DNA from 3 places in the Arthrobacter sorbitolis genome. Region 2 is predicted to be linked to each of the others. Evidence: riboswitches for the same ligand, from Rfam matches in the RefSeq annotation. Region 2 holds a riboswitch; each other region holds the start of a gene.

Region 1 (3,182 bases), on a different contig from region 2:
CATCCGCCTCGAGCTGCCGGACGATCGGGAGGATGTCCGTGCCGAAGGCCGCGACCTCCTCCTGGAAGTGCAGGTAGCAGGTGAGGAAGAGGTTCACGCCGATCTTCTTGTACTCGACGATGCGCTCGGCGATCTGCTCGGGCGTACCGATGAGCTGTGTCTTGAAGCCGTCGTTGTACTGGACGAGGTCCTCGAACGTGGAGTCCGCCCACATGCCCCTGCCGTCCTTCGTCGAGGCTCCGGCTTCCTGCACGGCGTCGCGGAAGCCCTCGACGGCAGGCCGATGCGCCTTCTCGACGATCTCACGCAGCGTGTCCCGGGCCTCCTTCTCGGAGTCGCGGGCGATGACGAACCCGTTGAGCCCGTACCGGGGGTGCCGCCCGGCCTCGGCGGCGGACGCCTGGACGCCCGCGATGTTCTCCTTGAAGCCCTCGAGGTCCTTGCCGTTCGAGAAGTACCAGTCCGCCACCCGACCCGCCGTGGCCTGGGCCGCCGTCGAGTTGCCCCCGAAGAAGACCTCGGGGTGCGGGCGGCCGGGCACGTCCACGGGGGCGGGGCTCAGCGTGAAGTCCCGGATGTCGTAGTACCTGCCCGACTGGCTGTACCCCTCCTCGGTCCACAGGCCGCGCAGCACCCGGATGAACTCCTCGGTGCGGACGTAGCGTTCGTCGTGCTCGAGCCATTCCAGGCCGAAGTTCACGAACTCGTCCTTCAGCCAGCCGGAGACGATGTTGACGGCGGCACGGCCGTTCGAGATGTGGTCGGCGGTGATGATGAACTTCGCCAGGACGCCCGGGTGCCACATGCCGGGATGGACCGCGGCGATCACCTTCAGCTTCTCCGTGGCGGCGAGGAGGGCGAGGGAGAACGACGTCGCCTCGTGCTGCTTGTCCGCTCCGTACGACGCGGCGTAGCGGGTCTGCGACAGGGCGTATTCGAACCCGGCGTCCTCGGCGATCCGGGCGAGCTTCCTGTTGTAGTCGAAGTCCCAGCTGGTGCGCTGCTCGATCGTCGAGACGACCAGGCCCCCGCTGACGTTCGGCACCCAGTAGGCGAATTTCAGGGGGGTTGAAAGGTCGGCGACGCTCATCGGATCCTCCATCGGTCTGGCAGTAGCACCCTTCTGTCGCCGCGTCGGATGCGGAGGCCAGGGTTGCTGCGGCGTCAGTGAGCCAGATCTCTCAGCCGCTCGGGATGGTCAGATCGAGTCTGACACCGAGCCGCCGGGGAACCAAACAATGTGTCCCCGTGTGAGCGAGCCCCGCCGCATGCCGCGCCCGTCCCTCCCGCATAGGGTGGGGGGATGGAGAGCTGGAGGGCGGCGGAGCGTACCCACGAGCAGGGATTCTGGAGCACGCTCCTCTGTGTCGGGGCGGCGCTGACGGCCGCGCTGTCCGGCAGCCTCGTGGCAGCGGCCATCGGCGCTGATCCGACGGCGAGCGCCTGGTTCTACCTGCAGCAGTCGGTGCTCCTCGTCCTCAGTGCTGCATGCACGGGGCTCGCGTTCCGTCGCCGGCGATCGGCCCGTACCGGGGGGTAGGGTACGCGGCGTTATGTGAATGTGACAAAACGTCCGAGCAGTGGCTATGTTCGTCGGGTGCCTCCGCCTATGTGAGGCGCTCCTGGACGAAATGCCGAGCCCCGCCGTCGTCCCGGATACGTTCGCACACATCACGGCGGGGACGGGGGAACCACAGTTCCAGTGGGCGCGCAGCAACACCTGCCGACGTCCTTGGGGTTAAGTCGCATCGCAGCAGCTGATCAGCTGGTGCACGCGCCCGGGTGACTCCCATCCGAACCCGACAGCTCACCCCGCAGGCATGGGAGAGGTATACATCCATGTCACGAAAGATCTCTTCGGCGCGCCACCGCGCCGCAATCGACGGCAATCTCGCACTGCAGGGCCTGTCCCGCGCCGCGAAGGCCCACGCCACCATGGTGGGGCGTCCCGTTGCCGTCGTCGCCGTCACGTCGGGCCTCGCGCTCAGCGTCGTCGGCACCGCCCACGCCGGGTCCTACACGGAGCAGGCCGCGACGCCGGCACCGGCAGCCGTGGCAGCCCAGGCCGCTCCCGCCGTCCAGGCCGCTCCCGCGGCTCCGGCCGCTGCAGCCGACGCGACCCACACCGTCGTCGCCGGCGACACCCTCGGCGGCATCTCGGCGAGCTACGGCGCGGACCTGACCGCGGTCCTCGCGGCCAACGGGCTCTCCCTCGCGTCCGTCATCTTCCCCGGTGACTCCATCGTGATCCCCACGGGTGGAGCGGCAACCGCGCAGACGGTCTCCGTTCCTGTCGCGGTCGCTCCTGCGGCTCCCGTGCAGCAGGCAGCGGTCGTCGCCCCGGCGCCGGTCGTCCAGCAGGCTGCGGCCGTCGCCCCGGCTCCTGCTCCCGCCCCGGCCCCGGCCGTGTCGGAAGCCCCCGGTTCGGGCGTCTACCTGGCCTCGGCCGAGGTCACCCCGGCAGCCGGCGGCGCCGGTGGGACCCTCCTGGCGTCGGCCCAGTCGCAGCTCGCGGCCGGAGCGGTCCAGGACTGCACCGTGCTCGTCGAGAACGCGCTGCACGCAGCCGGGATCGCCGCGGGCGACCTCGGCCCGTCGCAGTTCTTCCAGTACGGCGCGACGGTGGCGACCCCCGCCCCCGGCGACATCGTCATCACCGGTGGCCACGTGGCCATCTACGCCGGTGGCGGCCAGGTCATCAGCAGCGGCATGAACGGGTCGAACCTCACCATGCAGCACCCTCTCTCGGACCTTCCGGGAGCATCCTTCGTCCGGGTCTGATTCCTGAACGAACCACACGCGGGAAGCGGCAGGTGCTTGGACGGGGCGCCTGCCGCTTCCTTCTTTAAGCGGGATCCGTCCGGGCGGGCGGCGGGCGGGTTTCAGCCCCGCGCCGCCAGGACGTGCTGGATCCCGGGGATGCACCCCTCGTTCTGCAGGGACGTGGTGTCCCCGAGGGGGCTGCCCTCGTAGAGTTGCGTCAGCAGGCGCCGCATGATCTTCCCGGACCGCGTCTTGGGGACATCGGGCACGACGACGACGGCCGAGGGCCGCGCGATCGGTCCGATCGCCTCCGCCACATGGGCGCGCAGCGTCGCAGCGACGTCGGCCCCATGGTCCGCGCCGGCGGTGAGGACCACGAAGGCCGCGATGGCGTGACCCGTCAGCGGATCCGGGATCGG
Region 2 (3,182 bases):
TCGACGGCGGGACCGCCCTCATCGACACTACTTTCGTCAACACCGAGGCCTCCGCGATCGCCCCCGGCCGGCGCAGAGGGGAGGCGCCACAGGGTCGGGCCCTCGTCGTCACGAACGGCGAACCGCGGCCCATCGCGGAACTGCTCGCGGGGATCTGCCGCGCCGGAGGGGTCGAGCCGCCCGCATGGTCGGTGCCGGGCGCGGTCGCACGCGGCGCGGGGGCGCTCATCGAGCGGGCCTGGCTCGCCTCGGGCCGCACGGAGGAACCTCCGATGACGCGCTTCCTCGCCGAGCAGCTCTCGACGGCGCACTGGTTCGATCAGCGGCGCACGCGCGCGGTCCTCGACTGGGAGCCGTCCGTCGGGATCGAGGAGGGCTTCGAGCGGCTCACCCGCCACTACGCGCGCCGGGCCTAGTCGTTCCGGGGTCCCCGTCAGGGCGGCCGGGTCATGCCCGCCGGGCCTGGACCTCGAGGTAGTGCGGATTGTTCATCAGCCCGAGCACGTTGCCGAACGGATCCACGACCGACGCCGTCCTGAACCCGCCGGTCCCCCGTTCCGTGACGGGCTCGTACTCGGTCGCGCCCATGCCGAGCAGCCTGTCCAGCGTGGCGGGCAGATCGTCCACGTGCCAGAACATCACGGCACCGCCCGGGGGATGCGACGCACCGGACGGCGCGTACCGCCTGTCGATGAACCCGAGCTCGTCCTCGTCGTCGCCCACCCGGAATTCGAGGTAGGCGGGAGGTTCGGGCGGTTGCGGGAACGCATAGTACGGTCCCATCCCCAGCAGCTCCGTGTACCAGGCGCGGGCTGCGGCGAGATCGTCCGCGTAGAAGCTGATGGTGGCGAATCCTCGAAACATCGGTGCTCCTTCGGGTAGGCGTGTCCCGCCGGAATTTACACCCGGAGACCGACGCGGAGAAGGGCGGGATGCCCGGCATCCCGCCCTTCTGCAGCGTTCGTGCGCCCTGCCGCCGGCCTTGTCCGGCCGGCCCATGGGCTGTCGCGGTTAGCGCGTGTAGTAGCCGTCGACCGCCATCACGTCGACCGAGTGCACCAGCGTGCCCTGCGAGGGGTTCAGCGCGCTGACCATCTGGCCGTCGCCGAGGTAGATGCCGACGTGGCTGCCACCGTTCTGGCTCACCAGGTCACCCGGCTGGGGGGTGCTGGTGGGCGTCATGGAGGCGAACTGCGCCCACGTGGTGCGCGGGAGGCTGATGCCCTGCTGGGCGTAGGCCCACTGCACGAAGCCGGAGCAGTCCCAGGCGCCGAAGGCGGTTCCGCCGTAGACGTAGCCCGAACCGACGCCCTGCATCGCCGTCGCGGCGATACCGGCGACCGGCCCGGCGGGGATCCGCGCGGTCGAGGCCGCGGACTGGGTGCTGATGCCGGTGGAGTTACCGGCGAAGACGGCGGGAGCCGCAGCAGGGGCCGCGACCTGGGCCGCGACCGGAGCCGCCACGATGGACGCCGACTGGGCGGAGTACTGCTGGGGGGCTGCGGAGCCGCCGAGGGAGATCGACTGGCCCGGGTAGATGACCGAGCTGCTGCCGAGGCCGTTGGCGGTGAAGACGGCTTCGAGGCTGACACCGTGGGACGCCGCGATGCTGCCGAGCGTGTCGCCCGCCTGCACCGTGTAGGTCCCTGCGGCGGCGGTGCTGACCGCGGCCGCCTGGGTGTCCACGCTGATCTCGCCTGCGGCGCTGGCCGGCAGGGCCGCGCCGAACAGGAGGCCGGAAGCGGTGACGACCACGGCGGCGGGCTTGCCGGCCACCGAAGCACTGGCGGTGACGGCGCGGGAGGCCGTGATGAAGGGGTTGGTGCGCGTGGGGACTGCCCTGTGGCGCGCGATTGAGCTCTTCTTGGACATGCTGATGCCTTTCCCAATGCCTGCGAAGTTAGCTGTCGGGTTCGGATGGGACATCCGGACACACACCTGTCGACCATCGCCCCCAAGCTGGTCGACGCGTGTCTTTACCCCAAGGACTCACATGGAGTCCGCTACTGGTTCCCCCGCCCCTGTCGAATGGTTTGTGCGAACGGTCCATCCTCATCGACAGGGTTCGGCAGAAAGAGGATGGGCGCCCCTCCTTGCTGGAACGGACGCGGGTTCAACGGTACGCGGTGGTTCCTCGATTGTCACGTTTAGATCACGAGGGCAAGATCACTCCCGGTGCCGACGGGTCTACGGCCGTGCGTTCCGCGGTCTCGGCTGGCAGTGCGGGCAGAGGTAGGAGGACCGGTTCATGAACGCTTCCCGGCGGATCAGCGTCTCGCGGCCCTCCGAGGCGCAGCGGCGGCACGGCTGCCCTGCACGTCCGTACGCCTCGAGGTCCCGTGCGAAGTAGCCGGATGCGCCGTTGACGTTGACGTAGAGGGCATCGAAGCTCGTCCCTCCGGCGGCGAGTGCACGGGTCATGACGTCCGTGGCCGCACCGATGATGCGGAGTGTGTCCGGCCGGCGGAGCGTATCGGTGGGCCGGGCGTAGTGGAGTCTCGCGGCCCACAGGGCCTCGTCCGCGTAGATGTTGCCGATGCCGGAGACGAGCCCCTGGTCGAGCAGGGCGCGCTTGAGGCCGGTCCTCCGCGCCCTGATCCGCCCATGGAAGGCCTCGGGGCTGAAGGCGGGGTCGAGGAGGTCCCGTGCGATGTGGGCGGCCTGGTGCGGGACGAGCGGCAGGTCCCCCTGCCCCTGCCCGCCCGGGTGGCCGTCGTCGGTCGGTTCCAGGTCGGCGACGAACATGCCGCCGAAGATCCGCTGGTCCACGAAGCGCAGCTCGGCCGGCAACGGCACACCGTCGTCGTCGAGGGCCGCGGAGAGGGTCAGGCGGACCTTGAGATGCTTCTCCGTCGGAGCGCCGGGCTCCTCGATCAGGAGTTGCCCGCTCATGCCGAGGTGTGCCATCAGTGCCACGTGCGGGGGCCCGGCAGCGTCGGGGTCCTCGAGGACCAGCCAGAGGAACTTCCCGCGCCGCACCACGTCGGTCACGCGCGAGCCGGTGACGTTCCCCGCGAAGTCCTCGACACCGTTCACGTGCCGACGGAGCGACCGGGCGTCGAGAACCTCCACGGCCTCGATGCGGCGTCCTGTCACCCAGCGGGCGAGACCCCGGCGGACGACCTCCACCTCGGGGAGTTCGGGCACTCAGGATCCGTCGACGATGCCGGAGGCGGGGTTGG
Region 3 (3,182 bases), on a different contig from region 2:
CCTGGATCGTTCGTCAGGCGGGAACCGGCCCCAGTCGGGTGATGATGTCGATCAATTGCTTGCGCAGCACCTGATCAGGCAATGCAGCCGACACAGCCGCATCTGCGGCTCGTTGATCGATGCGATGGAGGAGGTTCCGTCCTCGCACCGTGATACGGGTTTGCATGGAACGAGCGTCCGAAAAGTCGCGGGCCCTGGATACGAGCCCCTTGAATTCGAGCTTCTCCAGGATCTGTCCGATGGTGGACCCTGTGACCCGTACCAGGGCGGCAAGGTGCGTCTGGGTGATCGGGCCGCTGTCCTCCAGGGCCGTCAGTGTGGTCGCGCCCGCGTGGGTGACGCCCAGATCAGTCAGGCGCTGGGTCTCGTGCTGATCGTTCAATCGGGCGGCCGTACTCAACAGGCGACTGGTGGACCAGTGTGCTGTATTCACGTGCACCTTCTCTCTCATCACTCACCGTAACTCGTGCTTCCTCCCACCGAAGACCCAGGACGATCGCGGAGAACCGGAGGAGCCTGGGACCGAGGGCTGAACCCCCGAGGTGCCGGGGGATCTGCGGGACCGGTTGAGCTCCATTTGCGCGCACCACCGGAGCGGGCACTCGATCGTGGGCATGCCCCGGAGCAGATGGGACGGACAGCGTTGGGCGAAGATCCCTTGAACGAGGTCGAGTCCTACACGCTGAGGGCCTTGTTGATGCGTCTGATGCGGGTGGGCAGGGACAGCTTCTTGCCGTCGTTGTCGACTTCCTGCTTGATGAGGGTCGTCCCGGCGTCCTGGATGGACAGGGCGAGGCCGATCGCGGCGTCCGGGGGCTGGATGAGGCATGCCTCGGGGTTCCCGTCCTTGCCGAGGAGTTCCAGGAGGACGACGTCGTGGGCTGCGATGGTCGTGGCTCCGAGCGGTGTCACGTACTCCCTGCCGGCGGGGATGGGTGTTACCCGGACGACGGGCGGACGGGGCTCGTCTGGGATGGTGAGGGGTTCAGGGGACATCGTGCTCTCCGTTTCGGGCCGTAGGCCGGATGACATTTTTTTGAAGGCCGTTCACCTTCGTGATGCCGAGGGCAGGGTTGCTCGTCCATGAGGTCGCTGTCCAGGAAGGCCGATTCGCCAAATTCGGCGATCTCGGCGTGGCCGGCGCCCCTGACGGATCATGCGTGGCGGGATCGCCTTCCAAGGGAGTCATGGCTGGAGGGTTCTCGTCACACCTGGGTCTTCGTGCCGGTAGATGGACGGGCATGCTGATGGGGGCCGGAGGAGAAGTGCCCGGCGGGGTCTCCCCGCCGGGTACTTCTCGGATCCGTACTGTTCAGTCGTGCGGTAGGACTCTAGGCGTTGACCCGGTAGTAGGAAGGCCCTGAGCCGATGTCAGCGCTGTTGACGACGGTCTGGCCGCCGTTGAATCCGCTGTGGATCGCCTCGCCGCCGCCGATGTACACGGCGTTGTGCGGAACTCCCGCGCCACCGTCTTCGTAATAGATGAAATCACCCGGGTGGGGGACCGCGACGGGGGTCGCCGACTCCATCAGGCCGGCCGGGGATTCATCCCCGACACCACCGACCCCGGCCGCCTTCAGCGCCTGCTCACCCAGAACTGTGCAGTCCTGGCCCGCGCCCAGCTGGGATTCTGCCGAAGCGAGGATCGCCGCGTTGGTGGACGACGCGGGGCTCTCGGGTGCCCCCGCGCCGGGGAAGGTCACGGAGGGCCCGGTCGGGCTCTCCGAGGCGCCATCCGCAGCAGCCCGCGCTGGTGCCGGCGGAGGCCTGGGCTGGAACGCGGACCCCGAGCATCAGCGCCGACGCCGCGCCGAGCGCGGCCACCGGACGGACCACCCTTCCGGGGCTGCTGCTGCGAAGGCGTGGGGCATGGGAAATATTGGACATGTTCAGAACCTCTCCAGATGCCTGCGAGGTGAGCTGTCGGATGCGGATGGAAGTCACCCCGGCCGGAGATGACCCGAACCGTTCTTATGGTCCGGGCCTCGTGCGGCTTGACCCCTAGGACCCCGAGGGGCCCGATCATTGGTTCCCCCGCCTCTGCCAGATGAACGTTGAAACGGAACCTTGCGATAGTGGCAGAGCTAGGCAATCCATCCAAGGGTGCTGCCCCTGATGTCAGGGCACGGCACGCCTTCCACGCTAACTCGGGCTCTTTCCCGATGTCACATCGCGGTCACCTCATCCAGCGCATCAGCAGGGGCTGGCGCCCGCGATCGGCAGGCTGGAAAGTAGCTGAAGCAGGACGGCGCGCAGCACACTCCCGTGCTCGGTCGACTGTTCCTCATGCGAGACAGCTTCTCCGAGCCCGAAACCCTGAACGACCACCCTTCTCGAGCTGGAAACGCCTAGGAGCGCTGCATATTTGCAGCGCCCCTAGGCGTTTCTTGGTGGTGCCGGCGGATCTACCCGCCGATGACCCTACCTGGTGCGGCGGTCCGTGCCGTTGGTGGTGCCGTCCAGGTCGGTGCCGTCGGCGTCGAGGAGTTCGATCTTTTCCTTGCGGACCTCTTCGGTGACGGTTTCCTGGGCGGTGACGGTCTCCTTGTCGAGGCGGACGCGCTCGACCGGGACGGCTTCCTTCTCGACGACGGGACGCTCGGCGTGGAGGACCACTTCGTGCTCCTCCTCGCTGATGGCGGGGCCGTCGTACGCGTCGCCACGGTTGGCGTCGGTGATGGGCTCGCGCTCGATCCGGACCTCTTCGTGGGTCACGGGAACGGTCTGGGTGACGTTCTCGGTGACGACGTACTTGCGCAGGCGTGCACGGCCGGCCTCACGACGCTCGGTGCCGACGTGGAGCTGCTCCTCGGAGCGGGTCATGGCGTCGTCCGTCGTGGGGCCCGAGGTGTCGTAACCGACGGTTCCTGGCGCGTCCTTGCGGTCGACGCGCTCGTCGCCGGCCTGGTAGCCGGCCTCGAACCCGGTCGTTCCCGCGGTCGTGCCGGTCGTGCGGGTGGTGTCCGAGTCGAGGAAGTCCCCATGGGTGTCGCCGGTCGTACCGGTGGTTCCGGTGTGGCCGGAGAGCCCGTAGTGGCGGTAGAGGCGGTCTTCTTCCTCGGGGCTGAGGGCGCCATCGGACTCGATGCGGGGTGCGTCCTTGACCTGGTCCTTGGTGTAACCGATGGTCACATCGTTGCCGTTGACGTTCGCTCCCTGCAGGGGCGCGAAGGACTCCGAGG

The links. A riboswitch is a leader RNA that binds a small molecule or an ion and turns the genes downstream of it on or off. The one in region 2 is predicted to bind cyclic di-AMP.
Region 1: linked by a shared signal. The riboswitch ahead of ACX80K_RS14380 (LysM peptidoglycan-binding domain-containing protein) and the one ahead of ACX80K_RS00875 (C40 family peptidase) in region 2 are both predicted to bind cyclic di-AMP.
Region 3: linked by a shared signal. The riboswitch ahead of ACX80K_RS12900 (NlpC/P60 family protein) and the one ahead of ACX80K_RS00875 (C40 family peptidase) in region 2 are both predicted to bind cyclic di-AMP.

What each region holds. Positions count from the first base shown of each region.
Region 1 is NZ_JBTNDM010000009.1:88,168-91,349, reverse strand. It holds gene sfnG (dimethylsulfone monooxygenase SfnG) at 1-1,090, opposite strand, end outside; SAM riboswitch class I at 1,096-1,201, opposite strand; gene ACX80K_RS14385 (hypothetical protein) at 1,304-1,540, shown strand; cyclic di-AMP (ydaO/yuaA leader) riboswitch at 1,624-1,834, shown strand; gene ACX80K_RS14380 (LysM peptidoglycan-binding domain-containing protein) at 1,840-2,781, shown strand; gene acs (acetate--CoA ligase) at 2,883-3,182, opposite strand, start outside.
Region 2 is NZ_JBTNDM010000001.1:185,145-188,326, reverse strand. It holds gene ACX80K_RS00885 (NAD-dependent epimerase/dehydratase family protein) at 1-416, shown strand, start outside; gene ACX80K_RS00880 (VOC family protein) at 448-864, opposite strand; gene ACX80K_RS00875 (C40 family peptidase) at 1,012-1,872, opposite strand; cyclic di-AMP (ydaO/yuaA leader) riboswitch at 1,875-2,050, opposite strand; gene mutM (bifunctional DNA-formamidopyrimidine glycosylase/DNA-(apurinic or apyrimidinic site) lyase) at 2,188-3,147, opposite strand; gene rnc (ribonuclease III) at 3,148-3,182, opposite strand, start outside.
Region 3 is NZ_JBTNDM010000007.1:38,622-41,803, forward strand. It holds gene ACX80K_RS12890 (MarR family winged helix-turn-helix transcriptional regulator) at 14-433, opposite strand; gene ACX80K_RS12895 (hypothetical protein) at 676-996, opposite strand; gene ACX80K_RS12900 (NlpC/P60 family protein) at 1,332-1,703, opposite strand; cyclic di-AMP (ydaO/yuaA leader) riboswitch at 1,892-2,064, opposite strand; gene ACX80K_RS12905 (YsnF/AvaK domain-containing protein) at 2,422-3,182, opposite strand, start outside.